DNA from 2 places in the Streptomyces sp. NPDC002698 genome. Region 2 is predicted to be linked to the other one. Evidence: riboswitches for the same ligand, from Rfam matches in the RefSeq annotation. Region 2 holds a riboswitch; the other holds the start of a gene.
What was found. A riboswitch is a leader RNA that binds a small molecule or an ion and turns the genes downstream of it on or off. The one in region 2 is predicted to bind glycine.
Positions count from the first base shown of each region.

Region 1: linked by a shared signal. The riboswitch ahead of gcvT (glycine cleavage system aminomethyltransferase GcvT) and the one ahead of gcvP (aminomethyl-transferring glycine dehydrogenase) in region 2 are both predicted to bind glycine.

Region 1 covers NZ_JBIAQM010000007.1:289,533-304,818, forward strand. The annotation lists gene ACFYW9_RS13820 (ABC transporter ATP-binding protein) at 1-377, opposite strand, end outside; gene ACFYW9_RS13825 (ABC transporter permease) at 374-1,381, opposite strand; gene ACFYW9_RS13830 (ABC transporter substrate-binding protein) at 1,454-3,205, opposite strand; gene ACFYW9_RS13835 (ABC transporter permease) at 3,265-4,263, opposite strand; gene ACFYW9_RS13840 (enhanced serine sensitivity protein SseB C-terminal domain-containing protein) at 4,739-5,539, opposite strand; gene ACFYW9_RS13845 (enhanced serine sensitivity protein SseB) at 5,767-6,540, opposite strand; gene ACFYW9_RS13850 (AAA family ATPase) at 6,604-7,272, opposite strand; glycine riboswitch at 7,448-7,544, shown strand; gene gcvT (glycine cleavage system aminomethyltransferase GcvT) at 7,690-8,808, shown strand; gene gcvH (glycine cleavage system protein GcvH) at 8,967-9,344, shown strand; gene glyA (serine hydroxymethyltransferase) at 9,357-10,616, shown strand; gene ACFYW9_RS13870 (L-serine ammonia-lyase) at 10,779-12,146, shown strand; gene ACFYW9_RS13875 (MMPL family transporter) at 12,222-14,438, opposite strand; gene ACFYW9_RS13880 (flavin reductase family protein) at 14,830-15,286, shown strand, end outside.
Region 2 covers NZ_JBIAQM010000004.1:3,168-18,453, reverse strand. The annotation lists gene ACFYW9_RS07150 (substrate-binding domain-containing protein) at 1-471, shown strand, start outside; gene ACFYW9_RS07145 (glutamate--cysteine ligase) at 788-2,305, opposite strand; gene ACFYW9_RS07140 (hypothetical protein) at 2,845-3,429, shown strand; gene ACFYW9_RS07135 (DUF5999 family protein) at 3,845-4,051, shown strand; gene gcvP (aminomethyl-transferring glycine dehydrogenase) at 4,189-7,074, opposite strand; glycine riboswitch at 7,253-7,348, opposite strand; gene ACFYW9_RS07125 (PRC-barrel domain-containing protein) at 7,463-7,831, shown strand; gene ACFYW9_RS07120 (DNA polymerase IV) at 7,756-9,264, opposite strand; gene ACFYW9_RS07115 (MerR family transcriptional regulator) at 9,333-10,007, opposite strand; gene ACFYW9_RS07110 (bifunctional nuclease family protein) at 10,225-10,698, opposite strand; gene ACFYW9_RS07105 (MerR family transcriptional regulator) at 10,785-11,540, opposite strand; gene ACFYW9_RS07100 (FHA domain-containing protein) at 11,583-12,533, opposite strand; gene ACFYW9_RS07095 (DUF881 domain-containing protein) at 12,595-13,440, opposite strand; gene ACFYW9_RS07090 (small basic family protein) at 13,446-13,778, opposite strand; gene ACFYW9_RS07085 (DUF881 domain-containing protein) at 13,775-14,680, opposite strand; gene ACFYW9_RS07080 (sugar phosphate nucleotidyltransferase) at 14,779-15,286, opposite strand, start outside.

The sequences.
Region 1 (15,286 bases), on a different contig from region 2:
GACAGCGGGTCCTGGAAGATCATCGCCATCTCGCGGCCGCGGAGCTTGCGCACCTCGTCCGGGTCGGCGTTGACCAGTTCCTTGCCGCCGAGCCAGATCTCGCCCGACATCTGGACGTTCTTGCCGCGCGCGCCGAGGCGGTGCAGGCCCATGATCGCCAGCGAGGTCACGGACTTGCCGGAACCCGACTCGCCCACGACGCAGAGGGTCTTGCCCTTCTCCACCGAGAAGCTGAGCCCGTCGACGGACTTGACCAGACCGTCGTCGGTCGGGAAGTGCACCTTGAGGTCACGCACATCGAGGAACGCCTTGGGGGCGTTCGACGGCGACGAGACGGGCTCGCCCAGCGCTGCGCCGGTCTTGGACAGTTCGGTCATGAGAGCCTCACCCGCGGGTCGGCGGCCGCGTAGAGCATGTCCACCAGAAGATTTGCCACGACGACGAAGAACGCGGCGAGAAGGGTCACACCGAGGATCTTCGGCAGATCGTTGTCGGTGATGCCCTGCACCGCGTACTGGCCGATGCCGTGCAGAGAGAACACGTATTCGGTGATCACGGCACCGCCGAGCAGCAGACCGATGTCCATGCCGAAGACGGTGATGATCGGGGTGAGGGCGGCGCGCAGTCCGTGCCGGACCACGACCTTGCCCTCGCGCAGGCCCTTGGCACGGGCCGTGCGGATGAAGTCCTCGTTCATCGTCTCCAGCATGCCCGAGCGGGTGAGCCGCGCGTAGATGGCGGAGTACAGGAGAGCGAGAGAACACCACGCGGGGAAGAGGGTGTTGGCCCACTGTGCGGGGTTCTCGGTGAACGGGACGTAGGTCCGGCCGAAGATCGGCCAGTTGATGGTGAAGAGCAGCAGCGCCAGGTTGCCCGTGAAGAACATGGGCAGCGAGACACCGGCGAGCGCGATGCCCATGAACGTGCGGTCCAGGATGGAACGCGGCTTGAGCGCCGAGATCACACCGGCCGTCACACCGGACACCAGCCACAGCACCGCGGCACCGACGGCGAGCGAGAGCGTCACCGGGAGGCGCGAGGTGAGCTCCGGCCAGACAGCCTGGTGCGTCTTGAAGGAGTACCCGAAGCACGGTGCGTCGCAGTGCGCCGTGGTGGGACCCAGGTCATAGGTCGCGCCGCTGACGATCCCCTTGATGAAGTGCCAGTACTGGACGTAGACGGGCTGGTCCAGACCGAGGTTGTGCTTGACCGCGAGGATGTCGGCCTTCGACGGGCTCTTCCCGATGTACTGCTGCGCGAGCTGGTCGGCGGTCTGGCCGGCCAGTCTTGGCAGCAGGAAGAAGATGGCGAAGGTGACCGCGGAGACGACCAGGAGCAGGATCACTGCCGCTGCCGTCCGACGGAGGATGTACGAGATCACGGGGATCGGCGCTGGTGCCCGCGGGCCGCTAAGCCCGCGGGCACCAATGCCTTCACCTGCCTTCCGGGGCTGCTACTTCTTCGTGGTGCCGATGTTGAGGTAGTCGTACTGACCGCTGAAGGCCGCCGTGGAGACCAGGTTGGTCGCGTACTGCGGTCGGGCCAGCAGAACCTTGAAGTAGGTCAGCGGCACGAGGACGGCGTCGTCCATGGTCTTCTTGTCGATCTCGGTGTACAGGGCGTTGCGCGCGGCGTTGTCCTGCGTACCGATCGCCTTCTCGAGGAGGGCGTTGACGTCCTTGTTGTCGTACTGCGACAGGTTGGTGTTACCCGAGGCGCCGATCGCGGAGCCGTTCAGGATCTGCTGCAGGAAGCCGTAGCCGGAGGGCCAGTCGGCACCCCACTGCATCATGATCAGACCGATGTTGTTCTTCTCGGTGAACTTCGGGACACCCGCGTAGTCGGTGAAGTACTTGCCCGACGGGTACTGCTTCAGGCTGGCGTTGATGCCGACCTTCTTCAGCGAGTTGATGATCGCGGTGGCCGCGTCGATCTCCTGCGGGCGGTCGCTGCGGGCGGAGATGTTGGTGTTGATGCTCTCCTTGCCGCAGGCCTTGAGCTGCTCCTTGGCCTTGGCCTCGTCACCCTTGTTGCCGGCGGACGCGTAGACGTCCGACTTGGCGTAGCCCGGGATGTCCGGCGGGAGGACGGTGGAGGCGATGTCGCCGCGGACCGGACCACCCTCGGCGGTCTGCACGGAGACCTTGTCGATCGCGAACTGCACGGCCTTGCGGCACGCGACGTTGTCGAACGGCTTCACCTTGGTGTTGATCGCCATGTAGACGAGACGGCCACCGTAGGTGTTGTCCGTGTTGGCCTTCTTGTCGGCCGAGCTCAGGAGCTGCGCCTGGGTCGCGGCCTGGACACCGGCACCGCCGAGGTCGATCGCGTCGCCCGCGAGGACGTCCTTGTCGATCGTCTCAGCGGCGACCTTCAGGTTCACGACGATCTTGTTCGGGTACTGCTTGCGCAGCGGGTCCGTCTTCGGGTCCCAGTTCTCGTTGCGCACGAGGACGGCCTGCTTGCCGTCGGCGTAGCTCTCGAACTTGTACGAGCCCGAGGACACGATGTTCTTGACGTAGTCGACGCCGTTGTCCTTGGCCTGCGGGACCGGCGCCGTCTGCGGCGAGGCGACCAGGTAGTCGAACTCCTGGAACGCGGTCTTCAGGTGGAAGACGACGGTGGTGTCGTCCGGGGTCTCGATGGACGAGAGGCCCTTGGCGCTCTTGTCCTTGTAGGGACCCTTGTACTTGTCGCCGCCCACGAGGAACTGCTGGAAGTAGTTCGGGCCGAGGGAGAGCACGTCACGCGCGAAGTTGGAGCGCTCGACCGCGTACTTGACGTCCTTGGACGTGATCGCGGTGCCGTCCTGGTACTTCAGACCCGCACGCAGCTTGTACGTCCAGGTCTTGCCGCCGTCGCTCGGGACACCCGCGCTGGCCGCGAGGTCCGGGACAAGGGTGTTGCCCTTCTCGCCGGCGCCGGGCTGGAACGTCATCAGGGGGCGGGCGTACAGACGCGAGAGGTTGTACATGTACGCGTAGTACGTGTTGCCCGGGTCGAAGGAGTCCGGCACGTCGGAGTACTCGTACGTGACCGTGCCCCCCTTCTGGGTGGAGGCGTTGACGACGTCCGTGGTCGCTGCGTTGGCCCCAGCTGACTTCGTGTTGTCGGTGTTCTTGTTGTCATCGGCCTTGCTGCAGCCTGCAACGAGCAGACTCGCGGAGCCGATGGCCGCAATTGCGGCCAGCGCTGACCTTCGCATGATGGGCGGGTTCCCCTTCATTGTAGGAAACTTGGTGGTCTCTCGGTGTCCGTCAGGCATCAGCGGCTGCGCGGGTCGAGAGCATCGCGGAGACCGTCGCCCAGCAGGTTGAAGGCGAGGACGGTCACGAAGATGGCGAGGCCGGGCACGATCATGAACTGCGGGTCGACCTCGTAGTAGGTCACCGCTTCACGGAGCATGCCGCCCCAGGACGCCTGCGGGGGCTGGATGCCGACCCCGAGGAAGCTGAGGGACGCCTCGAAGAGAATGTTGGTCGGGATGAGCAGCGTCGAGTAGACGATGATCGGGCCGACCAGGTTGGGCAGCAGCTCCCGGAACAGGATGTACGGGCCCTTGGCCCCCATGCCCCGGGAGGCGTCCACGAATTCCCGCTCACGCAGGGCGAGGGTCTGGCCTCGGACGATCCGGCCCAGGTAGGGCCAGTTGAAGAAGCCGATCACGAAGATCAGCACGCTCAGGTGGAGCGGGAGCCCTTCGAGGCCGAACGCGCCGCCCTGCAGCGTCGCCGAGATGGCGATCGCGAACAGCAGGAGGGGGAAGGCGAGGAAGGTGTCCATCAGGCGGCTGATGATCGAGTCGACCCGTCCGCCGTAGAAGCCCGCGACGACGCCCAGGATCGCGCCGATCACGTTCGACAGGATGGTGGCGCCGAAGGCGACGACCAGCGACACCCAGGAGCCCTCCAGGAGGCGGGTGGCGAGGTCGCGGCCGAACTTCGGGTCCACACCGAGCGGGTGGTCACCGCTCATGCCACCCATGCCGCCCTTGGGCAGCGAGGTGTTCGGGTCGATCAGGTCCTGGTTGAAGGCGTTCGGGTCCAGCCCCAGCATCGACTGGAGGGGCCGGGCGAGGATCGCCAGCAGGATGAGCAGTACGACGATGACACCGCCGGCGACCGCCACCTTGTCACGCTTGAAGCGCGTCCAGGCGATCTGTCCCAGGGAACGGCCCTCGATCTGCCCCTTGCCGGCTCCGGCAAGCGCAGCCTCTGGCTGTGCTTCCGATGCCGCCGCGGTGGTCTCGATCGGTGCGGTCACAGTGACCCGACCCCTCTCGCCGGTGGTGACCGGCCTACGACTGCCGCTGTCTGCGGCTTGGTTCACTTGCTCGCCGGGAGGTTGACCGCAGATGGTGCGGTCCGATGACCCGGCTGATGATTCGACTAGCACTCGCTCACAGGAGCGATGTCCCGTGTCTGATGGGCGAGTCTTCAGTGCCGCCACGATCAGGTGCCAGGCCTCATGGAGAAACTATGCGCAACCGTGATGCTTGTTGGGGGATTCCGTTATCCGAACAGTGGGTAACAGGAGTCGGACGACTGCCAATCGACAACAAAGAACCCATAAGGGTCTTTTGAGTCGGGAGTCCCACCAAAACGGGACAATCGGCACATGCGTCCGCTTCCCCGCAGGTCAGCAGCATGGAGCGCACGCTTCGTGAAGACCGTGTGCAGTCTCATGATGCCAGTCGTTCTCGCACAGGCATGCGACAGGTCCGGAATTCGGGACGCTCTCAGTAGCCGCCACGGGCCGGCGGATAGCCGTAACCGCCCGCTGTCGGCGCCTGCGCCGGAGCGGCGTGCGCCTCGCGGTCGTAGAACGGACGTGCGTTGGCACGCAGCCACATCGCCACCGGGTCGAACTCGTCCGACATCGCGACGGTGGAGACGGGCAGCCCGTCCGGGACGGCGCCGATGGACTGCTGCATCATCGCCCGCACCGAGTCGACGGCGGGCGGTGAAGTGTCGTACACGTCGAGGCCGATGGCCAGATACGGCGCCCCGAGCGTGGGTTGGACCCAGGCGCGGCGCAACGACCTTACGGCCGGGGTGAGATGGGCGTTCTGTGTGAGCAGGGCGTAGAACTGCGGAATCTCGATGGCCGGTTCGGACAGCCGCAGCGGGCCCGCCGGCTGCCGCTCCAGGCCCGTGGCGATCCGGCGCAGATCCAGCCACGGGATGCCGAGGCCGCCGCCCGGGGCATGCGGGTTGAGCCAGAGACCGAAGTGGTCGGGGTACAGGGTGCGGGCGACGTCCAGCCCGTCCACGACCTCGTAACTGCGGTTCCAGCCACTGGCCGAGAGTTCCTGTGCGGAGGTGACGCAGGGCGCGTACCCCAGGCCGTCCACCTGCATGTTCCCGTACTGGGCGTCCGGGGAGCCGGCCTGGCCGTGCCAGAGCAGCATCCACACCTGGCCGGACGACGGGGTCGCGAGCGCGCGAAGGAGCGCCTCGTAGGCGTCGTAACGCCCGGGAGTCACCTGGCGCAGCATGTGCTCGACCTGCCCGGCCGCGGCCGTGCCCGACGCGCTCACCTTCAACCGCCCCTTCGCGAACAATTCACGACGAACTCATCCCTTACGCCCGAGGCACCGGTTACCGACATGCGTCAACACCTCGACCAGGCCATGAAACCAGCTTATGCGGCGATCGTGCTCCGCCGGGGGAAGCAGTCGAGAGCCGGGAACCGCCGCGCGGGGCGGCCGAGGGCCCCGCGCGGCGGGCGTGCGGTCCGGCCGGGCACTCCCGGCGCGGGTGCCGTTCAGTGACCGTGCAGGTAGAAGGGGCGCACCTGGGCACGCATCCAGTCGCCGACCGGGTCCTGCGTCACGTCGAGAAGGACCAGGTTCACCGGAATGCCGACCGGCACGCGGCCGAGAGCACGGCCCAGGGCGTCCAGCGGCAGGGCACGGGCGTCGCCCTCCCACGCCGCGAGCTCGACGCCGATGAACATGACCGGTTCGTCGCCCTCGACGCTGGCCAGACAGCGGCGGGCGCTCAGGACGACACCCGTCGCGGCGAACTCCGCCGAGGCCGCGGCGAGGAAGTCCACCGGATCGTCCTGCCAGTCGGGCTCGAAGAGCCGCACCCGGCCGCCGCTGGCCGCCCCGTCCAGTTCGGTCCGCCCGGCCCGGCACAGTTCGGCCACGGCCATGGGCGGCAGCGGCACGCCGACCACGCCGTCCGGGTTCACCACGATGCCGACCTGCGGGGGAAGTCCGCGGGCGAACTCCACGGCGGGCGCGATCGTGTACGACATGTGACCGCCGACGACCTGGCGGAACTGCTCCTCGGAGCTGAAGACGGGGACGAAGGCCTGGCCCCCGATGTCCATCGTGGGCAGATCGAGCGGACCGCTGTTCGGGCCGCCGCCATTGGGCAGCGGCACCCATACGAAGCTGCGGCCGAGCACCTCGACGATGCGAGCGCCCGCCGAGGGCCCGGGTACGCCCAGGGAGGAGGACAACACCTCCTCCAGCTCGTTGCCGGGCCAACCGCCGTGCGGATGGGGGTGCGCCTGTGCCGGAAAGTCCATCTGTCTACCGCCCGCTTCGAACCACTGTTCCGGCTGGAAAGGTTAGTGGGCCACCGTGACCGGTCAGTGGCCGAAGTCGATCCTGCGCAGCACGTCCGCCGCGTCCCGGTCGATCAGTACCGCCGAGCCGCACCCCTCGGGCAGGTCTCCCGTCTCGGCGGAGCGCAGCAGCCGGGCGATCGCGCCGCGGTGGCGGGCGAAGGCGTAGCGCGAGACGCCCCGGCCCCGCTCGCGCTGGCCGTCCAGCGCGGTGCCGGGTGTGACGTCGAGCAGCAGCAGGTGCAGCGCGCCGCCACGGCGCCGGGCCTCGCGGGCGAGCCAGCGGCGCACCCAGGTCTGCGTACCGCAGTCGTGCACGACGAGTCCGCCGCCCTCGCGCAGGGCGCGGCGCAGGCCGGCGTAGTGCGCGAGGCGGACGAGGGGACGGTAGACCGCGTACGGCAGCAGGCCGGGCATCCGGCCGTCCCAGCGCTCGCGGGTGTCCTGGGAGTCGACGCGGGCGCCCCGCACGGCCCGCCGCATCAGCGTCGACTTGCCGCTGCCGGGCAGCCCGGCGACGACGACGAGGTCCTGCGCCCCGAAGCGGAGGCCGTGCGGACTGCGCCCGACCCGGTCGCGGAGATCCCGCACGACGACCGCGGGACGCGCTCCGCGAGCCTCCCGGGCCCGTGCGCCGGGCTGCTCGGGCAGCGCGAGACCCGAGGTCGTCGCGTACGCCCTGGTCCTGTTCACCGTGACCGTCCTCCCCTTGGATGTGGAGTCCCATCCCCGTCGAGTGTAAAGAGAAGGTAATGCCCGGCGCTTCCCATTTCCGTACGCGGACTGCCACAGCCCCGTCACAGATGGCGGGCTGCCGTGATCCGACAGCGCGTGCGATGATGGCCGCGCCAACTGCATACCGGCCGCTTGAATCCGCGCGGGAGAGTCCTGGGTACGTGTACCCGGGCGCCGAAGGAGCAAGTCCCTCCCTTGAATCTCTCAGGCACCGTTACCGCGCGGGCGAGGCACATCTGAAAAGCGGGCCGCTCCGGCGGCTCCACCCAAGGTGCAAGTCAGGACCACCGATTCGTGTGGTCGTGATGAACCTCTCAGGTTCCGATGACAGATGGGGAGGAACGACCTCGCCGTCATGCCTTGGGAGCCAGACCGATGAGCAGCAACGCACCCCGTCACACCGCGCTCGATGCCCTGCATCGTTCGCTCGGCGCGACCATGACCGACTTCGCGGGCTGGGACATGCCCCTGCGCTACGGCTCGGAGCGTGACGAGCACGTCGCCGTCCGCACGAAGGCCGGTCTCTTCGACCTCTCCCACATGGGCGAGATCACCGTCACCGGCCCCGAGGCCGCGGCCCTCCTGAACCACGCGCTGGTCGGCAACATCGCCACCGTCGGCGTCGGCCGCGCCCGCTACACCATGATCTGCCAGGAGGACGGCGGCATCCTGGACGACCTGATCGTCTACCGGCTGGCCGAGCACGAATACATGGTCGTCGCCAACGCCTCCAACGCCCAGGTGGTGCTGGACGCGCTGACCGGGCGTGCCGCCGGTTTCGACGCCGTGGTGCGCGACGACCGTGACGCGTACGCGCTGATCGCCGTGCAGGGCCCCGAGTCCCCCGGCATCCTCAAGGCGGTCACCGACGCGGACCTCGACGGCCTGAAGTACTACGCGGGCCTGCCGGGCACGGTGGCCGGCGTCCCTGCCCTGATCGCCCGCACCGGCTACACCGGCGAGGACGGCTTCGAGCTGTTCGTCGCCCCCGCCGACGCCGAGAAGGTGTGGCAGGCGCTCACCGACGCGGGCACCCCGGCCGGTCTCGTGCCCTGCGGCCTGTCCTGCCGCGACACGCTGCGCCTGGAGGCCGGCATGCCGCTGTACGGGCACGAGCTGACCACCGCGCTGACCCCCTTCGACGCGGGCCTCGGCCGGGTCGTGAAGTTCGAGAAGGACGGTGACTTCGTGGGGCGCGCGGCCCTGACCGAAGCCGCCGAGCGTGCCGCCTCCGAGCCGCCGCGCGTGCTCGTCGGGCTGATCGCCGAGGGCCGCCGCGTGCCGCGCGCCGGGTTCTCGGTCGTCGCAGGCGGCGAGGTGATCGGCGAGGTCACCTCCGGCGCCCCGTCCCCGACCCTGGGCAAGCCGATCGCCATGGCGTACGTCGACGCCGCGCACGCCGCGCCGGGCACGACCGGTGTGGGCGTGGACATCCGGGGCAGCCACGAACCGTACGAGGTCGTGGCGCTGCCGTTCTACAAGCGGCAGAAGTGACACTGGTCCGCACCGGCCGGACATGAACCGGACGCCCGTCGGGCGCCGGTACCGACGGGCGCCCCTCGCCGGGCCCCGGACGTGACCCTGGGCACATCCGCCCGGTCACCCGCGCTTCCCTCCATCATCACTCCACCGCGTACAGGAGAATTCAGGTCATGAGCAACCCCCAGCAGCTGCGTTACAGCAAGGAGCACGAGTGGCTGTCCGTCGCCGAGGACGGCGTCGCGACGGTCGGCATCACCGAGTTCGCGGCCAACGCGCTCGGCGATGTCGTCTACGCCCAGCTCCCGGCCGTCGGTGACACGGTGACCGCGGGCGAGTCCTGCGGCGAACTGGAGTCGACCAAGTCCGTCAGCGACCTGTACTCCCCGGTGGACGGCGAGGTCGTCGAGGCCAACCAGGACGTCGTGGACGACCCGGCCCTGGTGAACTCCGCGCCCTTCGAGGGCGGCTGGCTGTTCAAGGTGCGCGTCTCCGGCGAGCCCGAGGACCTGATGTCCGCCGACGAGTACACCGCCTTCACGGCCGGCTGAGGAGTCACCCGCATGTCGCTGATGAACACCCCCCTGCACGAGCTCGACCCGGACGTCGCCGCCGCCGTCGACGCCGAGCTGCACCGCCAGCAGTCCACGCTGGAGATGATCGCCTCGGAGAACTTCGCTCCGGTCGCGGTCATGGAGGCCCAGGGCTCGGTCCTGACCAACAAGTACGCCGAGGGCTACCCGGGCCGCCGCTACTACGGCGGCTGCGAGCACGTCGACGTGGCCGAGCAGATCGCCATCGACCGGGTCAAGGACCTGTTCGGCGCCGAGTACGCCAACGTCCAGCCCCACTCGGGTGCCTCCGCCAACCAGGCCGCGCTGTTCGCGCTGGCCCAGCCCGGCGACACCATCCTCGGACTGGACCTGGCCCACGGCGGCCACCTGACCCACGGCATGCGCCTGAACTTCTCGGGCAAGCAGTTCGACGTGGTCGCGTACCACGTGGACGAGGCCGGCCTGGTCGACATGGCCGAGGTCGAGCGGCTCGCCAAGGAGCACCGCCCGAAGGTGATCATCGCGGGCTGGTCGGCGTACCCGCGTCAGCTCGACTTCGCCGAGTTCCGCCGGATCGCGGACGAGGCCGGCGCCCTCCTGTGGGTCGACATGGCCCACTTCGCGGGTCTGGTCGCGGCGGGTCTGCACCCGAACCCGGTGCCGTTCGCGGACGTGGTCACCTCCACCACGCACAAGACGCTCGGCGGCCCCCGCGGCGGCATCATCCTGGCGAAGAAGGAGTTCGCGAAGAAGCTGAACTCCTCGGTCTTCCCGGGCTTCCAGGGCGGCCCCCTGGAGCACGTGATCGCCGCCAAGGCCGTCTCCTTCAAGGTCGCCGCCTCGGACGACTTCAAGGAGCGCCAGCAGCGCACGCTGGACGGCGCGCGCATCCTGGCCGAGCGTCTGGTCCAGGACGACGTGAAGGCCGTCGGCGTGGACGTCCTGTCCGGGGGCACGGACGTGCACCTGGTCCTGGTCGACCTGCGCAACTCCGAGCTGGACGGGCAGCAGGCCGAGGACCGCCTCCACGAGGTCGGCATCACGGTCAACCGCAACGCCATCCCGAACGACCCGCGCCCGCCGATGGTCACCTCCGGCCTGCGCATCGGCACGCCCGCCCTCGCCACCCGCGGCTTCACGGCCGAGGACTTCACCGAGGTCGCGGACATCATCGCCGAGACGCTGAAGCCGTCCTACGACACGGGGTCCCTGAAGGCCCGTGTGTCCGCTCTGGCCGACAAGCACCCGTTGTACCCCGGCCTGAAGTAGTTCGTAGGCTATTCGCCGCATGTTTTCCCCCGTACGTTTTCCCTTCGTACGGATATCCGGGGCACCGCGCACACTGGAAGCAGAGCGCGGTGCCCCGTTCCATGCAGTCCCGCACCACCTCCGTCGGACAACGGCGTCCGGCGAAACCAGCAAGGAGTTCCCGTGGCCATCTCGGTCTTCGACCTGTTCTCGATCGGCATAGGCCCGTCCAGCTCCCACACCGTGGGCCCGATGCGCGCCGCGCGCATGTTCGCCCGGCGGCTGCGCAACGAGGACCTGCTGGCCCCGGTCACCTCGATACGCGCCGAGCTGTACGGCTCCCTGGGCGCGACCGGCCACGGCCACGGCACCCCCAAGGCGGTGCTGCTCGGCCTGGAGGGCGCCTCGCCCCGGACGGTGGACGTGGAGGGCGCCGACGAGCGGGTCGAGCGGATCAGGTCCTCGGGCCGGATCAACCTGCTCGGCGAGCACGAGATCGACTTCTCCTTCGACGACGACCTGGTCCTGCACCGCCGCAAGGCCCTGCCCTACCACGCCAACGGCATGACGATCTTCGCGTACGACGCCTCGGGCGAGCTCGTCCTGGAGAAGACGTACTACTCGGTGGGCGGCGGCTTCGTCGTCGACGAGGACGCGGTCGGCGAGGACCGCATCAAGCTCGACGACACGGTCCTGAAGTACCCGTTCCGCACGGGTGACGAGCTGCTGCGGCTCACGAAGGAGACCGGTCTGTCGATCTCCGCCCTGATGCTGGAGAACGAGCGGGCCTGGCGCACCGAGGAGGAGATCCGCGAGGGGCTCCTCGGGATCTGGCGCGTCATGCAGGCCTGCGTCTCGCGCGGCATCACCCGCGAGGGCATCCTGCCCGGCGGTCTGCGGGTCCGCCGCCGTGCCGCCCTCTCGGCCCGCCAGCTGCGCGCCGAGGGCGATCCGCTGGCCCACGCGATGGAGTGGATCACCCTCTACGCGATGGCGGTCAACGAGGAGAACGCGGCGGGCGGCCGGGTCGTCACCGCCCCCACCAACGGCGCGGCGGGCATCATCCCGGCGGTGCTGCACTACTACATCAACTTCGTGCCGGGCGCCGACGAGGACGGAGTCGTACGGTTCCTGCTCGCGGCCGGGGCGATCGGCATGCTCTTCAAGGAGAACGCCTCCATCTCGGGCGCCGAGGTCGGCTGCCAGGGCGAGGTCGGCTCGGCCTGCTCCATGGCGGCCGGCGCGCTCGCCGAGGTGCTGGGCGGCAGCCCCGAGCAGGTCGAGAACGCCGCCGAGATCGGCATGGAGCACAACCTCGGCCTGACCTGCGACCCGGTCGGCGGCCTGGTCCAGATCCCCTGCATCGAGCGCAACGGCATGGCCGCGGTGAAGGCCGTCACGGCCGCCAGGATGGCCATGCGCGGCGACGGCTCCCACATGGTCTCCCTCGACAAGGTCATCAAGACCATGAAGGAGACCGGCGCCGACATGAGCGTCAAGTACAAGGAGACGGCCCGGGGCGGGCTGGCGGTCAACATCATCGAGTGCTAGACGGCCGGGAAGGTACCCCCCGGCGCCGGCCCGCGTCTCAGGCGCGGGCCCGCGTCTCAGGCGTCGGCCGATGTCTCAGGCGCGGGCCGGCTCCCGGTCCTCCTCGTAGTCGGGATCCCGCCGGGCGGCGAGCTGCCTGCGCAGACGCTCACCCTCGACATCCACGTTCGGCAGCACGCGGTCGAGCCACTTCGGGAGCCACCACGCCCGGTCGCCGAGCAGGGTCAGTACCGCCGGGACGAGCGTCATCCGGACCACGAACGCGTCGAAGAAGACGGCGACGGCGAGACCGAAGCCGATCATCTTCACCATCTGCTCGCTGGAGCCGATGAAGCCGGAGAACACCGCGATCATGATGACGGCCGCCGCGACGACCACTCTGGCCCCGTGCCGGAACCCCGTGACGATGGCGTCCGACGGCTGCTCGCCGTGGACGTACGCCTCCCGCATCCGGGTCACGAGGAAGACCTCGTAGTCCATCGCCAGGCCGAACACCACACCCACCATGAAGATCGGCATCATGGACATGATCGGTCCGGTCTGTTCCACCCCGAAGAGCGAGCCGAGCCAGCCCCACTGGTAGACGGCGACGACCGCGCCGAGGGCGGCGACCACCGAGAGCAGGAAGCCGAGCGCGGCCTTCAGCGGAACGAGGACCGAGCGGAAGACCAGCATCAGGAGCAGGAAGGCAAGGCCCACCACCAGCGCCAGATAGGGGACCAGCGCGTCGTTCAGCTTCTGCGAGACGTCGATGTTCATCGCCGTGGCGCCGGTCACCAGGACCTCGGCGCCGGTGTCCGCCTCGATGGCCGCGCTCTCGTCGCGGATGGCGTGGACCAGGTCCTCGGTCTCGGCCGAGCTGGGCTTGGACTTCGGGATGACGGTGATGGTCGCGGTGTCGCCCGCCTTGTTGAAGGCGGCCCGGTTCACCACCGCGACACCGTGCAGCGCGCGCATGTCCTTCTCGACCCGGGCGACGGCCTGCTTGGCGTTCCGGGAGTTCCTGGCGTCCACGACGGTCACCAGCGGGCCGTTGAAGCCGGGGCCGAAGGCGTCGGAGAGCGTGTCGTACGCCTTGCGCTGCGTGGTGTGGGGCGGCTGCCAGCCACCGTCCGGCATGCCCATCTTCAGCGAGGCCACCGGCACCGCGGCCGCACCGAGGCCCACCACGCCGGCGAGCAGCAGCCACACCGGGCGGCCCAGGACGAACCGCGCCCAGCGCGTACCCCGATTGGGCTTCTCCGCAGTCACCCCATGGCTTTCGAGGGCCTTGCGGGCCTTGCGCCCGTGGACGCGCTTGCCCGCGTAGCCGAGCAGCGCGGGGACGAGGGTGAGCGCGATGAGGACCGCGACGGCGACTGTGCAGGCGGCGGCGACGCCCATCTTGGTCAGCATCGGGATGTTGACGACGGAGAGACCGACCAGGGCGATGACCACGGTGAGTCCGGCGAAGACGACCGCGGAGCCGGCCGTGCCCACGGCCCGTCCGGCGGCTTCCTCGCGCTCGTGTCCCTCGGCCAGTTCGGCGCGGTAGCGGGAGACGATGAACAGCGCGTAGTCGATGCCGACGGCGAGGCCGATCATCATCGCGAGGGTGGACGTCGTGGTGCCGAGGTCCAGTGCGTCGGCGAGCGCCGTGATGGACGAGACACCGATGCCGACACCGATGATCGCGGTCAGCAGCGGCAACCCGGCCGCGAGCAGCGAGCCGAAGGTGATGACGAGAACGATCGCGGCGACGAGGACGCCGATGATCTCGGACGGACCGGTCTCGGGCGGGGCCTGGAGCGCGTCACCGCCGATCTCCACGACGAGTCCCCCGTGCGCCGGTTCGGCCTGTACGCCCTTCAGCGAGTCACGGGTCGCGTCGGTCAGCTCCATCGACGAGACCTTGTACTTGAGTGAGGAGTACGCGGTCGTGCCGTCCTTGCTCACGCCCCCGGCCGTGAACGGATCGGTGGCCGAGGCCAGTTGGTCCGTGCCGGACTTGAGAGCGGCGACGGTCCTGGTGACCGCCGCTTTGTCCGGGGCGTCGGTGATCTTCTCGCCGTCGGGCGCCTTGAAGACGATCCGGGCGGTGGCGCCGTCGGCGCTGGATCCCGGGAAGCGCTGGTCGAGGAGGTCGAACGCCTTCTGCGCCTCGGTCCCGGGGACCGAGAAGGAGCTGGAGGCGGCCGTCGGCGCGGACGCGGCGCCGAACCCGGCGAGCGCGAGGAGCGCCACCCAGATCAGCGCGACGAAGTGCCGCCTCCGTAAGGCGAACTTGCCGAGTCTGTAGAGAAACGTGGCCACGAGGCGTACTCCCGGTCGGGTGGTCGGATCTGCGGGCGGGTGGGGCGAGAACAAGGCGTGGAGGAACAGGGCTCCGGGAGACAGGGGGAATCGGGCTGCCGGAGAGCGGAGCCCGCTCGCCAGAAACGAAACGGTTTCGTACTCTGCTGCCCGCCGGCCGCGGCCACGGAGCCTTCGCACCCCGGGTCGCGACCGCCCGCGCGACGGTGACGGGCCCCGGCAGGCGGGCCTTCGGGGGAAATCCTGCCGCCCCCGCCTGCACCTGTCTCCTGCTCTTTGGTCGAGCCCAAAGGTGCTCTCCCGATGAGCGTTCCGGTTCCGTCGCCCGCACCGCAGTGTTCAGGGCAGGCCACAGCAGGTGGACACGGTCAAGCTCCGAAGGAGGGATTCGATGCTCGACAAGGGGGCGGTGGCGCGGCCCGTCGTCGACAGCGGGGAATTCAGGAACGCCATGGGCCGCTTCCCCACGGGCGTCGCGGTGGTGGCGTCCGGGTCGGGCGGAAGCACCGAGGCCCTGACCGTCAACTCGGTGACGTCCGTATCGCTCGCCCCGCTGCTGATGTCGGTCTGCCTGCGGCCCGAAGGGCGGGTGGCCCGGCGGATCGCCCAGCGGCGGGAGTTCACCCTGAGCTTCCTCGCCGCGGATCAGCGCCAGGTGTCGGCGCTCTTCGCCTCCCGCGACCGTCCGGTCGGCGTACAGGCGCAGCACCGACTCGGCGATCTCGTGGGGCCGCGCGGCTCGGTACTGGTCGAGGGTGCCCTGGTGTCGATGGAGTGCTCGGTGGAGACGTTCGGCGAGGCCGGGGACCACGTGATCGTCCTCGGCCGGGTCGAGGCACTGCACCTGG
Region 2 (15,286 bases):
AAGCTCGACGGCGACAAGGACTACCGCGTGCTGGTGCCGACCGGGCGGCTCGGGGACGGCAAGAAGAAGGGCGGCCAGCGCGCGAGGCTGACCGCCGCCTTCAAGTCCCTGAAGCCGGTCCCGCACGGAGAGACCGGTCTGTACGACACCACGCTCGCCGCGTACAAGGAGGCGGTCGCCTCCTACGCGAAGGGCCGGTTCAACGCGCTGGTCGTCCTCACGGACGGGGTCAACCGGGACCCCGGCAGCATCTCCCGGTCCGAGCTCGTCTCCGAGCTCCAGAAGCTGGCCGACCCGGAGCACCCGGTGCCGCTGATCGCCATCGCGGTGGGCCCCGACAGCGACCGGCGGGAGGTCGACCAGATCGCCAGGGCGACCGGCGGCTCCGGCCAGCGGGTCAACGAGCCCTCACAGATCCACGCGGCGATGCTCAAGGCGATCACAGCCGCCGGCGCGGGCAACCCCGGCTGACCACGCCCGCACGTGCCACCCGGGCTGCCACACCCAGGCGCACAACCCCGGCTGCCACACCCACGCGGGCGACCCGAACCGACCACGACCACGCGTACAACCCGGGCTGACCACACCCACGTGGGCGCCCCGGACCGACCACGACCGCCTGGACACGCGAGCCACGCGAGCCACGCGAACGCCATCACCAGCCACGACCGCCCGCCCCCGCGGGCCCGCTGTCCCGCCTCCCCGCCGGACCGTCGTAAAGGCGCCTCGACGACACACCCCGAGGCCGGATGCCCGGCGCGGCCGAGCGCACCCGCACCGCCGCGCGTCACCCCAGCGGAACCGGCTCCGGCAGTCCCACCGGCCAGGTGTGCACGGGCTCCCCGAGATGCATCAGCTCGCCGTAGCGCCGCGTCGTCGCGGCCAGCGCGGCCTCGCGGCCGAGCCCCTTCTCCAGCGCCCGGTGGAAGGTGGCCGCCTGCCAGGTCGCGCCGTTGACGCGCAGTCTGCACCGGTCCTCGATCACGCCCAGATAGAAGTCCCGGTCGGCGGGCTCGACACCCCAGGCGTCCAGGCCGGCGGCGGCCAGCGGCAGCAGTTCGTCGCGCACCAGGCTCACGGCGTCCACCTGCGTGGTCCCGCCGTAACGGCCACGCCGCGGCCACTCCAGGCGCGCGTCGATGCCGTGCCGGCAGGCCGCGTCGAAGTTGGCGGCGGCCGCCTCGAAGGACAGCCGGGTCCACACCGGACGCTGCTCCTCGGCGAGCGCGCGGACCAGACCGTAGTAGAAGGCCGCGTTGGCGAGGACGTCGGTGACGGTCGGCCCCGCGGGCAGCACCCGGTTCTCGACGCGCAGATGCGGGACGCCGTCGGCGATGCCGTACACGGGCCGGTTCCAGCGGTACACCGTGCCGTTGTGCAGCACCAGTTCGGCGAGCCTGGGCACGCCCCCGGCGTCGAGGACACCGAGCGGGTCCTCCTCGTCGCAGATGGGCAGCAGCGGCGGGAAGAACCGCAGGTTCTCCTCGAAGAGCTCGTACGCCGAGGTCACCCACCGTTCGCCGAACCAGGTGCGCGGCCGGACTCCCTGTGCCTGGAGCTCCGGCGGCCGGGTGTCGGTGGACTGCTGGAAGAGCGGGGGCCTCGACTCCCGCCACAGCTCACGCCCGAACAGGAAGGGCGAGTTGGCGCCGACCGCGACCTGTGGGGCCGCGACCGCCTGCGCCGCGTTCCACACGTCCGCGAACCGGCCCGGTGTGACCTGGAGGTGCAACTGCACGGAGGTGCAGGCGGCTTCGGGGGCGATGGACGCCGACCGGCAGACCAGACGCTCCACACCGTCGATGTCGAGTTCGAAATCCTCTCCGCGCGCGGCCACGATCTGATCGTTGAGCAGCGTGTAGCGGTCGACGTCCGACAGGTTGGAGGACACCAGATCGTCCTGGCCGAGCGTCGGCAGAATACCGATCATGACGATTCCGGCGTCGACCTCACTGGCTTTCCGGTGGGCGTAGGCGAGCGAGGTGCGGATCTCCTCGGCGAGCCGGTCGAATACCCGGCCGCCCAATCGGTGTGGGGCTATGTTGACTTCCAGGTTGAACATGGCGAGTTCTGTCTGGAAGTCGCGGCTCGCAATCCTTTCGAGTACTTGCCCGTTCATCATTCTGGGCATGCCGTCGGGGCCCGCGAGATTCAATTCGATCTCCAGGCCCATCAGGTTCTTCGGGCGGTCGAACCGCTTCTCCTCCAGCAGTCGCTCCAGCCCCGCCAGACACTGCCGGAGCTTGTCGCGGTGGCGCTGCCGATCGGACAGGCCGAACGTCCCTGCCACGACCTTCTCCCCCATCGAAGTGTCCCTCCTCGGATGGGCAGGCCGACGTTCCGGCCCTGGCGTCCCGGGTCACGGGGGATGATGCCCAGGCAACACGATCCATAACGTCCCGCGCGCGCTCTTCGGCCGCTAGTCTGGACATCGGCCCCGGGCACATTCACGAGGCATGGAGCATTCAGCAAGTTTGCCGTCCGGAACGATCTCGTGAAAAACGCCGACGAGAATCGGCCGACCGCTCGGGCGAAGTATTCCGAGGTCACCGCGATTCGATCGCGCAGAACCGGGATGAATCCCGCATTTCGCCGACCGGATATCGACTTGTTCTTCGAATTCGGGGCGACTAGACGAAACACCGCCTGAACACGCGTCGTATAAACTCCGCTACCGAGGCAGAGAGTTGGCGCTCGCGGTCCTAGGTCCTGTCGTCACGGTGACGGCGGCAGGCGACACCCTGTCGGCAGATCCAGACCCCTCGCCCTCTGACCCGAGAGCTGACAGCGCCGTCCGCCCCCGCCCTCGCGCCACTGTGCCTGTCGAATGAGAGGCGACCCACCATGCCGCTGCACGTACCCCCGGCTCCCGCGCCCGCCCTGCGCACCGTACTCACGGCACTCGGTTCCCCCACCGCTGTCCGCGAAGCCCGTACCCCGTCCCTGCGCCTGGCACAGGGACCTGTCACCCCCGAACTCCCGCTGCCCGTCCACGTCCTGGATCGCATCACTCCCGCGGGCGCCTCCGCCACCCGGCTCGCCGGGTGGCGTTTCCTGATCCGCTCCGGCGATCGCGCGGTGGCCGCCGCCGACACCATGCTGACCCCGGACGGCTGGGCCTTCTCGCGCTTCTTCGAGGGCCCTTACGTCACCGCCACCGAGCTCGCCCTGCGGCAGGCCGAGACCATGCAACAGCCCTACCAAGCACGCTTGTTGTCCGTGCCGGAGCTGTACATGCTGACGCTCTGGCTGCACGGCGACTGCGCCGCGGACGGCGCCACCGGCCATCCGGCCGCCACCGACCTCCTGGTCCCGCTCGCACCCGCCCCGCCCGGCATCGCCGCGCACCGGCCGTACCTCGTCACCGAGCTGCTGCCGGTCCTCACCCACCGGGTCACCCCGGCACCGCTCCTCAGCTCGCCGGCCTGAGTCTCCGACTCGCCGGTCCGAGTCTCCGCCCTTCGCGTCCGTGCCCCGCAGCCATGCCCACACGGGTAAACCTGCCGCGGGGCACGGCGCTGTCACGAACCCCGAGAGCGGCCCGCTCGTTAGGGCCTAAGACCGCTCGTACGAGGGGAAACGCGCCGAGCACCCAACTGGACTAGCCCGATCCGGCCCCCTCGAACCACCCGAAAGGACGGCGCAGTCGGGGTGAACCCTCCCCACGGGGGATGCGTCATCAACCTGTGAGAAGCGGTGCTCTCAAATCCCTGCGGATCGGCGCCCGTGGGGCAACACTGGGTTCCAGACCACTCATCAACGGGGGGCGGCAATGAGTACCTCGAGCCGCAAGACAGACACCACAGCCATCACTCACATCTCGACCCAGCGAAAGATCCCATCCATGTGCCAGCACCAGCCACTGTGTCCCTCAGCCGAATCAGCCGACCGGGAGTCCGCCCGCCTCGTGGCGCATCACCCGGAGCAGGGATGGAGCCTGCTGTGCAACGGCGTTCTGCTCTTCGAGGACACCGGTGAGCTCCTGCCGGACGGCCAGATCATCGCCCCGCACCGCCCGCTGGGCGGCGCGCCGGTGATGACGGCCGCCTGAGCCAGCACGACCCCGGGCGGCCGCGTCAGGCCGCCCAGACACACAAGGGGCCGGCCCGGAGACGTACTCTCCGAACCGGCCCCGACGCATGTCCGAGGATGGTCACTCCCCGTAGGCGTCCACGTGCCGAGCGCTGATCAGTCCTCGTAGGCGTCCAGCGGCGGGCAGGAGCAGACGAGGTTCCGGTCGCCGTACGCCTGGTCGATGCGGCGCACCGGCGGCCAGTACTTGTCGGCGGCCGAGACACCGGCCGGGAAGACGGCCACCTCGCGGCTGTACGGGTGCTCCCAGTCGCCGCCGAGCGCGGCGGCCGTGTGCGGCGCCCCGCGCAGCGGGTTGTCGTCCACCGACCACTCGCCGCTGCCGACCTTCTCGATCTCCGCACGGATCGCGATCATCGCGTCGCAGAACCGGTCGAGCTCGCCCAGGTCCTCGGACTCGGTCGGCTCGATCATCAGCGTGCCGGCCACCGGGAACGACATCGTCGGCGCGTGGAAGCCGTAGTCGATCAGGCGCTTGGCGATGTCGTCGACGCTCACGCCGGTCGCCTTGGTGAGCGGGCGCAGGTCGATGATGCACTCGTGCGCGACCAGACCGCCGGGGCCGGTGTACAGCACCGGGTAGTGCGGCTCCAGGCGCTTGGCGATGTAGTTGGCGGAGAGCACGGCCACCTGCGTGGCGCGCTTGAGGCCCTCGCCGCCCATCAGCCGGACGTACGACCAGGAGATGGGCAGGATGCCCGCGGAGCCCCAGGGAGCGGCCGAGATCGGGCCGACACCGGTCTCGGGACCGGCCTCGGGCTGGAGCGGGTGGTTCGGCAGGTACGGCGCCAGGTGCGCGCGCACGCCGACCGGGCCGACGCCGGGACCGCCGCCGCCGTGCGGGATGCAGAAGGTCTTGTGCAGGTTGAGGTGCGAGACGTCGCCGCCGAAGTGACCCGGCTTGGCGAGACCCACCAGGGCGTTGAGGTTGGCGCCGTCGACGTAGACCTGGCCGCCGGCCTCGTGCACCTGGGCGCAGATGTCGGCGACGTGCTCCTCGAACACACCGTGCGTCGAGGGGTACGTGATCATCAGCACCGACAGCTCGTCGCGGTACTGCTCGATCTTGGCGCGCAGGTCCTGGACGTCGATCTCGCCGTCGTCCGCGGTCTTCACGACGACGACCTTCATGCCGGCCATCACGGCGCTGGCGGCGTTGGTGCCGTGCGCTGAGGACGGGATGAGGCACACCGTGCGCTGGTCGTCGCCGTTGGCGCGGTGGTAGCCGCGGACGGCCAGCAGACCGGCCAGCTCGCCCTGCGAACCGGCGTTGGGCTGGAGCGACACCTTGTCGTAGCCGGTGACCTCGGCGAGCTGGTCCTCCAGCTCGTGGATCAGCGTCAGGTAGCCCTGTGCCTGCTCGGCGGGCACGAAGGGGTGGAGCTGCCCGAACTCGGGCCAGGTGACCGGCTCCATCTCGGTGGTCGCGTTGAGCTTCATGGTGCAGGAGCCCAGCGGGATCATGCCGCGGTCGAGCGCGTAGTCGCGGTCGGAGAGCTTGCGCAGGTAGCGCAGCATCGCCGTCTCGGAGCGGTGGTCGTGGAACACGGGGTGCGTGAGGTACTCGTCGGTGCGCAGCAGCGCGGCCGGCAGGGTGTCCTCGGCGCTCGCGTCCAGCGCCTCGACGTCGCCCTCGACGCCGAACGCGGTCCACACGGCGGCGAGCTGCTCGCGCGTGGTCGTCTCGTCGCACGAGATCGACACCTGGTCGGCGTCGACGGGGTGGAGGTTGACGCCGTTGGCGCGGGCGGCGGCCACGATCGCGGCGGCGCGGCCCGGGACCCGCACGGTGAGCGTGTCGAAGTACGCGCCGTACACGACCTCGACGCCGCCGGCGGTGAGACCCGCGGCCAGGACGGTGGCGTAGCGGTGGGTACGCCGTGCGATGGTCCGCAGGCCCTCGGGGCCGTGGTAGACGGCGTACATGCCGGCCATCACGGCGAGCAGCACCTGGGCGGTGCAGATGTTGCTGGTCGCCTTCTCCCGGCGGATGTGCTGCTCACGCGTCTGCAGGGCGAGGCGGTACGCCTTGTTCCCGTCGGCGTCCACGGACACACCGACGAGACGGCCGGGAAGGCTGCGCGCGAAGTTCTCGCGGACCGCCATGTAGCCGGCGTGCGGACCGCCGAAGCCCATCGGGACACCGAAGCGCTGCGTCGTACCGACCGCGATGTCCGCGCCGAGCTCGCCGGGCGAGGTCAGCAGGGTCAGGGCGAGCAGATCGGCGGCGACGGTGACGACCGCGCCCAGCTCGTGCGCCTGCTGGATGACCGGCTTGATGTCGCGTACGGCACCGGAGGCGCCCGGGTACTGGATCAGCACGCCGTTGATCTCGCGCCCGGCGAGGTCGGCCGGGATGCCGTCGGCGAGGTCGGCGACGACGATCTCGACACCGGTCGGCTCGGCACGGGTCTCTATGACGGCGATGGTCTGCGGGAGCGCGTCCGCGTCGACCAGGAAGAGGCCCTTCTTGTTCTTGCCCATCCGGCGGGACAGCGCCATGGCCTCGGCGGCGGCGGTGCCCTCGTCGAGGAGGGAGGCGCCGGAGGTCGGCAGCCCGGTCAGCTCGGCGACGACGGTCTGGAAGTTCAGCAGCGCCTCGAGACGGCCCTGCGAGATCTCCGGCTGGTACGGCGTGTACGCGGTGTACCAGGCAGGGTTCTCCATGACGTTGCGCAGGATCACCGGCGGCGTGAACGTGCCGTAGTAGCCGAGGCCGATCATCGAACCGAGCACCTGGTTGCGGTCCGCGAGGGAGCGGAGCTCGGCCAGTACCTCGGCCTCGGTGCGCGCGGCCGGCAGCTTCAGGGCCTCGGCGTTCTTGATCACATCCGGCACCGCGGCGGCCGTCAGCTCGTCGAGCGAGCCGTATCCGACCTGCGCGAGCATCTTGGCCCGGGCTTCGGAGTCGGGTCCGATGTGGCGCTGCTCGAAGGGAATTCCCTGTTCGAGCTCGGAGAGCGGAATGCGAGGGGCGGTCATGGCGGAGGCCTCCTGGTCTGACGCGACCTTCGAGGGGCACCCCGGCACGGGCACCCCGATGGCCTCCCCCTCTGTCATCTCAACCTGAGAGTTTCACCGGATGGTCCCGTGGACGATCCGGCTTTCACCGTCGGTGAGGGCGGAGGCCATCGGCACCCGCCCTGCTTTCCAGAGTGACCTCGTCCGTGCGGTACGTGAGCCTGAGAGATTCCGGGGAGGAGTTGCTCCTTCGGCGCCTCCGGTGAAATCCGGAGAACTCTCCCGCACGGGATCAGCAGCCACTTGCCAGCCTACCAGCGAGGACACGACGGCAGCCTTCGAGTGGCCACCTTCACAAATGTGCTCTTTTGTAGTACTTACGGATGAGTTTGCGACCACTGGAGGGACCGTGCAGACCGACATCGATCCGCGCAACCTGATCGGCCGCAAGGCGTTCGACAGCAACGGCACCAAGATCGGCACGATCGACGAGGTCTACCTCGACGACGCGACCGGTGTCCCGGAGTGGGCGGCCATACGCACCGGGCTGTTCAGCAGGGACGCCTTCGTGCCCCTGGAACCCAGCGAGATCGTCGAGGGGACCCTGCGCATCCCCTTCGACCGGGCCCTGATCAAGGACGCCCCCGACTTCGGCGTCGGGCGGCATCTCTCCCCCGAACAGGAGCTCCAGCTCTACCACCACTACGGACTCGACGTGGCGTCCCCTCCGCCCCCGGACCGGGACTTCGGCCGGCTCGCGGGGTCGGAGGACACCTGATCCCCAGGGCCGGGGCCGTGCGTCCCGACCGCTGACACCGACGGCCCGGGACCGGCCGGCAGCCCGCCGGCGTCCTCGGGTCTTCGCTCCACCAGGGGCAGCGGGTCGGCCGGTTCCAACCGCGCGTCGTCCGTCCGGAAGGTCCGCACCCGGCCGGGCCCGGAGTACGGCGTCTCGAACCGCACCGTGACCCGTCCCAGCCCGCTCCCCTGCACCCAGCCGTGTCCGAACTCGGCATGCCGCACATCGTGCCCGGAGGGCCACCGCCGCTCCGCCGGCACCGTCTCCCCGTCCGCGGCGGCCGCCTCGGCCGGTTCGTCCGCGGCGTGCTCCTCGGCCGCAGGCTCCCCCGCGGCCGCAGCCTGCGCCTGCGCGAACAGGTCCTCCTGCGTGTAGTCGGCGAGCCCGGTGACGCCGACCCCCAGCAGACGGACGCCACCGGTCGTGTCCACGCCCTCCAGCAGCCGGGCGGCGGCCTCCCGGACGACTCCGGGGTCGTCCGTGGGCCCCCGCAGCGTCTCGGACCGGGTCAGCGTCGAGAAGTCGTACCGGCGCACCTTCAGCACGATGGTCCGGCCCGACAGTCCGGCCCGGCGCAGCCGCCGCACGCACCGGTCCGCGAGCCGCTGCACCTCCAGCCCCACCCGGACCCGGTCGTGGATGTCCACGTCGTACGTGTCCTCGACCGACACGGACTTGGTCTCCCGCTCGGCCACCACGGGCCGCTCGTCGTGGGCCAGCGCCATCGCGAACAGCGCGTGCCCATGGGCCTTGCCCAGCAGCCGTACGAGCTCGTCCTCGCCCGCTTCGGCGAGCTCCTCGACGGTGGTGATGCCCGCCCGGCGCAGATGGTCGCCGGTGGCCGGACCCACGCCCGGCAGCGTCCGCACCGGCATCGGTCCCAGCAGCGCGCGCTCGGTGCCCGGCTCGATCAGGACGAGACCGTCCGGCTTCGCCTGCTCCGAGGCGATCTTCGCCAGCATCTTGGAGGCGGCGAGCCCCACCGACCCCGTGAGCCCCGTGACGGCCCGGATGTCCGCGCGCAGCCTGGCACCGGTCAGCCGCGCCGACGCCTCGTCCCACGCCGTCCCGCCCGCCTCCAGGTCCACGAACGCCTCGTCCAGGCTCAGCGGCTCCACCAGTGGCGACAGGGCCCGCAGCAGCCCCATCACCTGCTCGCTGACGTCTCGGTACAGCCCGAAGCGCGGCACGAGATAGGCGGCGTTCGGTGCCCGCCTGCGGGCCTGGGCCATGGGCATCGCGGAGTTCACCCCGAAGACGCGTGCCTCGTACGAGGCGGTGGCGACCACTCCACGGGGCCCGAGCCCGCCCACCACGACGGCCTTCCCGCGCAGGCTCGGCTTGGACGCCTGCTCCGCCGAGGCGAAGAAGGCATCCATGTCGAGATGCAGGATCGTGGGCGCGGTTCTCACGTCTCCGATGCTGCCCTACGCCACTGACAATGCCCCGGCGCGCCGGGGCATCACGTCATCGGGGCGGCTCACACCGCGCGGTTGCGCCTGCGCGCCAGTTCGTCGGCGGGATGGTGCGCGAGAAGCGTCTCACCGGTGTCCACACGCTCTCCGTGCAACTGGGACAGGGCGCCCTCGACGTCCCGCCACACCACTCCCACGGCGATACCGAAGACGCCCTGGCCGCCCTGGAGCAGGGCGTGGACCTCGTCCGGGGAGGTGCACTCGTAGACCGTCGCGCCGTCGCTCATGAGCGTCATGCGCTCCAGGTCCTGGAAGCCGCGCTCTCTCAGGTGCTGGACCGTGGTGCGGATGTTCTGCAACGACACCCCGGTGTCGAGGAACCGTTTGACGATCTTGAGGACCACCACGTCCCGGAAACTGTAGAGGCGCTGCGTCCCCGACCCGTAGGCGGGACGGACGCTGGGCTCGACCAGTCCGGTCCGTGCCCAGTAGTCGAGCTGCCGGTAGGTGATGCCCGCGGCGGCGCACGCCGTGGGCCCCCGATAACCGACCTCCTCGGGAACAGTCCCTTCCTCGTCGGACACTGCCGCCGGCCGCACCGGAACGTGACCGGCCGCGCTGCCATGCTGAGGGCGCCCCCTGCTCGAGCCGAGCCGAGAGCTTGGGGGAGGGTACGGGCCGCTCTCTCCCGGACCGTGTCCGGGAGCACCCCCAGCCGTACCGTCGCCGCTGCTTCTCACGCCGACCTCCGTCCTTGACCTGCCTTCTCGACGGTAGGCAGTCACCAGGGGCGCGTCAACGATCGCCACACTCGGCACGCCGAGTGATTATCACCCTAAGAGTGGTTTCCCGTGCCCTACCGCGGGGAAAGGCTAGCCGAATGCTCCCGGCGCGGGCCGCGGCACACCACACTCGCCGCGGGCAAATGCCACCCGGAGAGGCGTCCGCCCGGCCGGCTCACTGGCTGTTGGTGCCGAAGTCCTCGGGCGAGATCTGGTCGAGGAACTCGCGGAACTTCTCCACCTCGTCCTCCTGCTCGTCCGGGATCGCGATGCCCGCGTCGTCGAGCACCCCGTCGCTGCCGTAGATGGGCGTTCCGGTGCGCAGCGCGAGCGCTATGGCGTCGGACGGCCTGGCGCTCACCTCGACCCCGCTGGCGAAGACGAGCTCGGCGTAGAAGACGCCCTCGCGCAGGTCGGTGATACGTACTTCGGTGAGCTCCTGGCCGACGGCCTCCAGCACGTCCTTGAACAGGTCGTGGGTCAGCGGTCGTGCGGGGGCCATGCCCTGCTGGGCGAAGGCGATCGCCGTCGCCTCCCCCGGTCCGATCCAGATGGGGAGGTAGCGGTCGCCTCCCACTTCACGCAGAAGCACGATCGGTTGGTTGGAGGGCATTTCGACCCGGACACCTACGACATCGAGCTCGTTCACACAGCAACCCTAGGCCGTGCCCGGGACGTTTGGGTAGTCGAGCACAGAACGGGTGGACGATCCGCGGCCCGCGCCGGTGGCACGGATCAGCGCAGACGCACACCCAGCGCCGTCTGTACGAGCGCCGCGTGCAGCTTCACCGTGAGGCCCGCGAGTTCCTTGGTACGGGCCTCCGCGTGGGCCCGCGTCTGCGGATTGCGGTGGCGCCGCAGGGGGGCGACCACCTGGTCCACCAGTCCCGCATCCCGCTCCGCCGCGGCCTTCATCGCCCGTAGATGGCGCGGCTCGATCCCGAAGCGTCCCAGCTCGACGACGAGCGCGGCGACGGTCACCGCCTCCGCGTCGTAGACACCGTCGGGCAACGGACCGATCAGTCCGTACGACTCCCACTCCTGAAGCTGCTGCTCACCGATCTCGGCGGCGGCCAGCAGCTCCTCGCGGCCCACCCGGGCCACCGTGGGCCCCTCGGGCTCCCCGTAGAGCTCTCCGGAGGGTTCGCCCTCCCCCGCCTCGCGCTGGCGGCCCACGGAGGGCAGGCGCACCTGCTCACCGCGCGCCAGGGCGTCCAGATGCTCGCGGATCACCTTCAGCGGGAGGTAGTGGTCACGCTGCATCCTCAGGACGTGACCGAGACGCTCGACGTCGTCCGCGCTGAACTTGCGATACCCCGATGGGGTGCGCCGCGGCTCGACGAGCCCTTCCGACTCCAGGAATCTGATCTTGGAGATGGTGACTTCGGGGAACTCGTCGCGCAGCAGGCTCAGCACCGCGCCGATGCTCATCAGCCCACTGTCCGCGGCGGCGGTACCGCTGCCGGCACCGCCGCTCGGTGTTTGAAGCATGGACATTCCCTCGGTGTCCCCCCGGACGGAGTTGGGGGAGGGTCAGATGCCCCGCTGGCTCGCGTAGAACACCAGCCGGTACTTGCCGATCTGTACCTCGTCACCGTTCGACAGAGGGACCTGGTCGATCCGCTCCCGGTTGACGTACGTACCGTTCAGGCTGCCGACGTCGGCGACCGTGAACGAACCGTCCGCGACACGACGGAACTCCACATGACGACGCGAAACCGTCACGTCGTCGAGGAAGATGTCGCTCTGCGGATGACGTCCTGCCGTGGTGAGCTCACCGTCCAGCAGGAAGCGGCTGCCCGAGTTGGGACCACGGCGCACCACCAGGAGCGCCGAGCCGACCGGCAGTGCGTCGACCGCCGCCTGAGCCTCCGGGGAGAGCATCGGCGAGGCGGTCTGGCCCGTCACCTCGGCGTCGTAGGCCTCGATGCCGGAGATGGAGATCGTGGACGTCTGCTCCGACGGACGCTCCGGTCCACCCCGCAGCGGCGCACCGCAGTTGGAACAGAACCGGCTGTTCTCCGCGTTCCGGTTACCGCACCTCGTACACACCTGGGCCGACATGGACGGATCCTCCTGCCGCGGCTGCCCACCAGGGGCATGGGACGCATACGGATCGGAGGCGAACCCTCCACCCGCGCTCGAGGCTGACGGTTCCCCGAAACCTATGCGGCCGGGCTGGCCAGGGTCAACAGACGACGCGCCCTGACCACCGGGACCGGTGACCTGGTCCCGGAACAGCGGGCGGTCGCCGCCCTGGGCCTCCGCGTCTCCCTGGCGCGGTGCGCGATGACGGGCGCTGTCGCCGCTGTCCTCTCGCGTGCTCTTGCCGAACAACTTCGCAAACAACTTCACGGGCGATTCCCCTTGACCGAAACAGACCCGCCCGTGGGGCAGGACGAACCCTGATTGAACACACCGGTCGACCCGGACATCCTCACAACGTCCGTATCCACCAGACAGTTTCCACCACGCACCACCCATTCGGTGCGCCGACCCCCCGCAACCTCCTGCCCTCGCCCGACGGCCCCCATCCGACCGCCGTTCACCGGGAGGACGACCGAGCGTAGTCAGGGCGCTCGGCCGGTCGCAAGGCATCTACGATGATCTTCGTGGAGCGGTCCACCGTGACGGTGGCCTGCTCCTTCTCCAGTGTCTGCACCACGCCTCCCGGAATGTTCAGCGCCGGCTCCAGGTCCTGCGGCTTGCCGATGACCTTGAAACGATAGGGCTGGGTGATCTTGTTCCCGTCGACCTTCACTCCGCTTCCGGAGTCGGACAGATAGGTACCGGCGACCACACGCACGCCGTTCACCTGGATCGCCTCCGCACCGGCGGCGCGCAGCTCCTGGACGGCGTCGAGCAGCATGTCCGCCTTGACCGTCCCCTTCGCGTCGTCGATGGTCAGAGTGATGCCGGGCCCCTGAGCGGCCACGGTGCCCGCCAGAATGCCGAGTTGCTTCTCCTTCTCGACCGTCTGCTTGCGGGCCTCCTCGGCCTGGTCCGAGCTGTTCTCCAGCTCGGTGCGCTGATCCTCGAGACCCTGCTTCTCGTCCTCAAGACGCTGAGTCCGGCTGTCGAGTTCATCGAGAATGCGCACGAGATCTTCCTGACGCGCGCCGCGCAGCGCGCTGTCGCCGTCGCTGTTGGACGCCACCTGCACGGCCAGGCCGAACCCGAGGCCGAACAGCAGCACGGCGACGATGAGTTGGGCACGCGACACCCGCGGCGGCCACAGCCCCTTGACCAGCCTCTGACGGCCGGACAGCGGCGGCACCCCGCTCTCCTCGGCCACCTGCGGCTCGGGCTCCTCCACGGCCGCGGGGACCTCTTCCGGCAGCTCCCTGCGCAGTGGGTTCTCGGGGGTCTCGGCTTCGTTGTCGTTGCTCATCGGCCTCACGCCCGGAACACGTGCCGGCGGATGGCCGCGGCATTGGAGAAGATCCGGATGCCGAGGACGACCACGACACCCGTGGAGAGCTGAGCACCCACACCCAACTTGTCACCCAGGAAGACGATCAGCGCGGCGACGACCACGTTCGACAGGAACGAGACCACGAAGACCTTGTCGTCGAAGATGCCGTCGAGCATCGCGCGCAGACCGCCGAACACGGCGTCGAGCGCCGCCACGACGGCGATCGGAAGGTAAGGCTCGACGACCGCCGGGACCTCGGGCCGGACCAACAGTCCAGCCACGACTCCCACGACGAGGCCCAGTACGGCGATCACGGTGTGCCCTTCTCTGTTCTCGGTTCTGCTGTACGTACGATCACACTCGGTGCGGCGGACAACCGGACGTCCCCCTCGACGGAGATGCCGGTCCTGATGCCGTAGTTCTCCTGCAGGGCATGCAGATACAGCCCGTCGGCGCTGTTCTGGAACCTGGTGCTGAGCCGCTGGCCGTCCCCCACCGCAAGCACCGTGTACGGCGGCACCAGCGGCTTGTTGTCGACCAGTATCGCGTCACCCGCGGCCCTGATGGCCGACAGGGCGGTCAGCCGCTGTCCATTGACGGAGATAGCCTCGGCGCCCGACTCCCACAGGCCGTTGACCACGCGCTGCATGTCACGGTCCCGCACCCGTCCGGTGTCGGAGAACCCCGAGGTCTCCCGCGGGTTGGTGCCGTCACCGCCCGTGCTGGCTTCCTTGGCGTCGTTGACGACGAGCTTCACACCCGGTCCGTGCACATCGGTGGCGCCGGACAGGACGCTCACGAGATCGGCCTGCTCACCGCCGTCCTTCTTCAGCGCCGCACGCTGGCGGGCGCTCACATCGGCGCGCAGGGTGTCGACGCCGCTCTCGAGCTTGTCCGCGGCCGTCGTCTCGCGCTCGATGCGGTCGATGAGCTCCTGGCGCTCCTTGGCGATGACGGGGGCCGCGAGCCGGGCGTTCGCCGCCCCGACGGTGACCACGAGCGCGGCGAGCACCAGGCCCGCCGCCAGAGCCAGCTTGGCCCGGACCGTCTTCGGGAGGCCACCGGCGCCCTCGGCCTCCTTGCGGGCCGCCGCTTCGGCGTAGCCCTCGTCGAGGCTGTGGTCCATGACGTTGGTGAGCAGCGACATGGAGGCGTCCGGGCGCGAGGGGCGCGGAGCGCTGCTCCGAACGGGGGGCTGCTGCGGCATGCCGCACATCGTCGCACGTCGCGGGTGCTACCTCCGAATGGCCCCACCAACGTGCCGGACAGGCCCCCTTGAGGGCACTTGTCCGACACGTACGGGTGAAGATCGTTTCAGTGGCCGGCGCTGTCCACGACGGCCGCCCACTCGTCGAGCAGGGCCTCCGCGGAGGCGTCGTCCGGCCCCTCCGCCCACAGATGGGTGACGGCCTCGGCGGGGTCCGGCAGCACCATCACCCAGCGTCCGTCCGTCTCCACGACACGGACACCGTCCGTCGTGTCCACGAAGCGGTCTCCCGCCTCCTCCACGACCCGGCGCATCACGAGCCCCTTCACGGCCCACGGAGTCGCGAGATCCCGCTTGAGGACATGCGCCCGCGGAATCCGGGCGTCGATCTGGCTGAGCGTGAGCTGAGTCCGCGCGACCAGACCGATGAGCCGTACGAAGGCGGCCGCGCCGTCGAAGACACCGCTGAACTCGGGAATGATGAACCCGCCGCGCGCGTCGCCGCCGAAGATCGTCGACTCCTCGCGGCCGACCCGGGTCAGGTCGTCCGGCGACGTGGTCGTCCACTCCACCTGCGTGCCGTGGTACGCCGCCACCTGTTCGGCGATCCGTGTG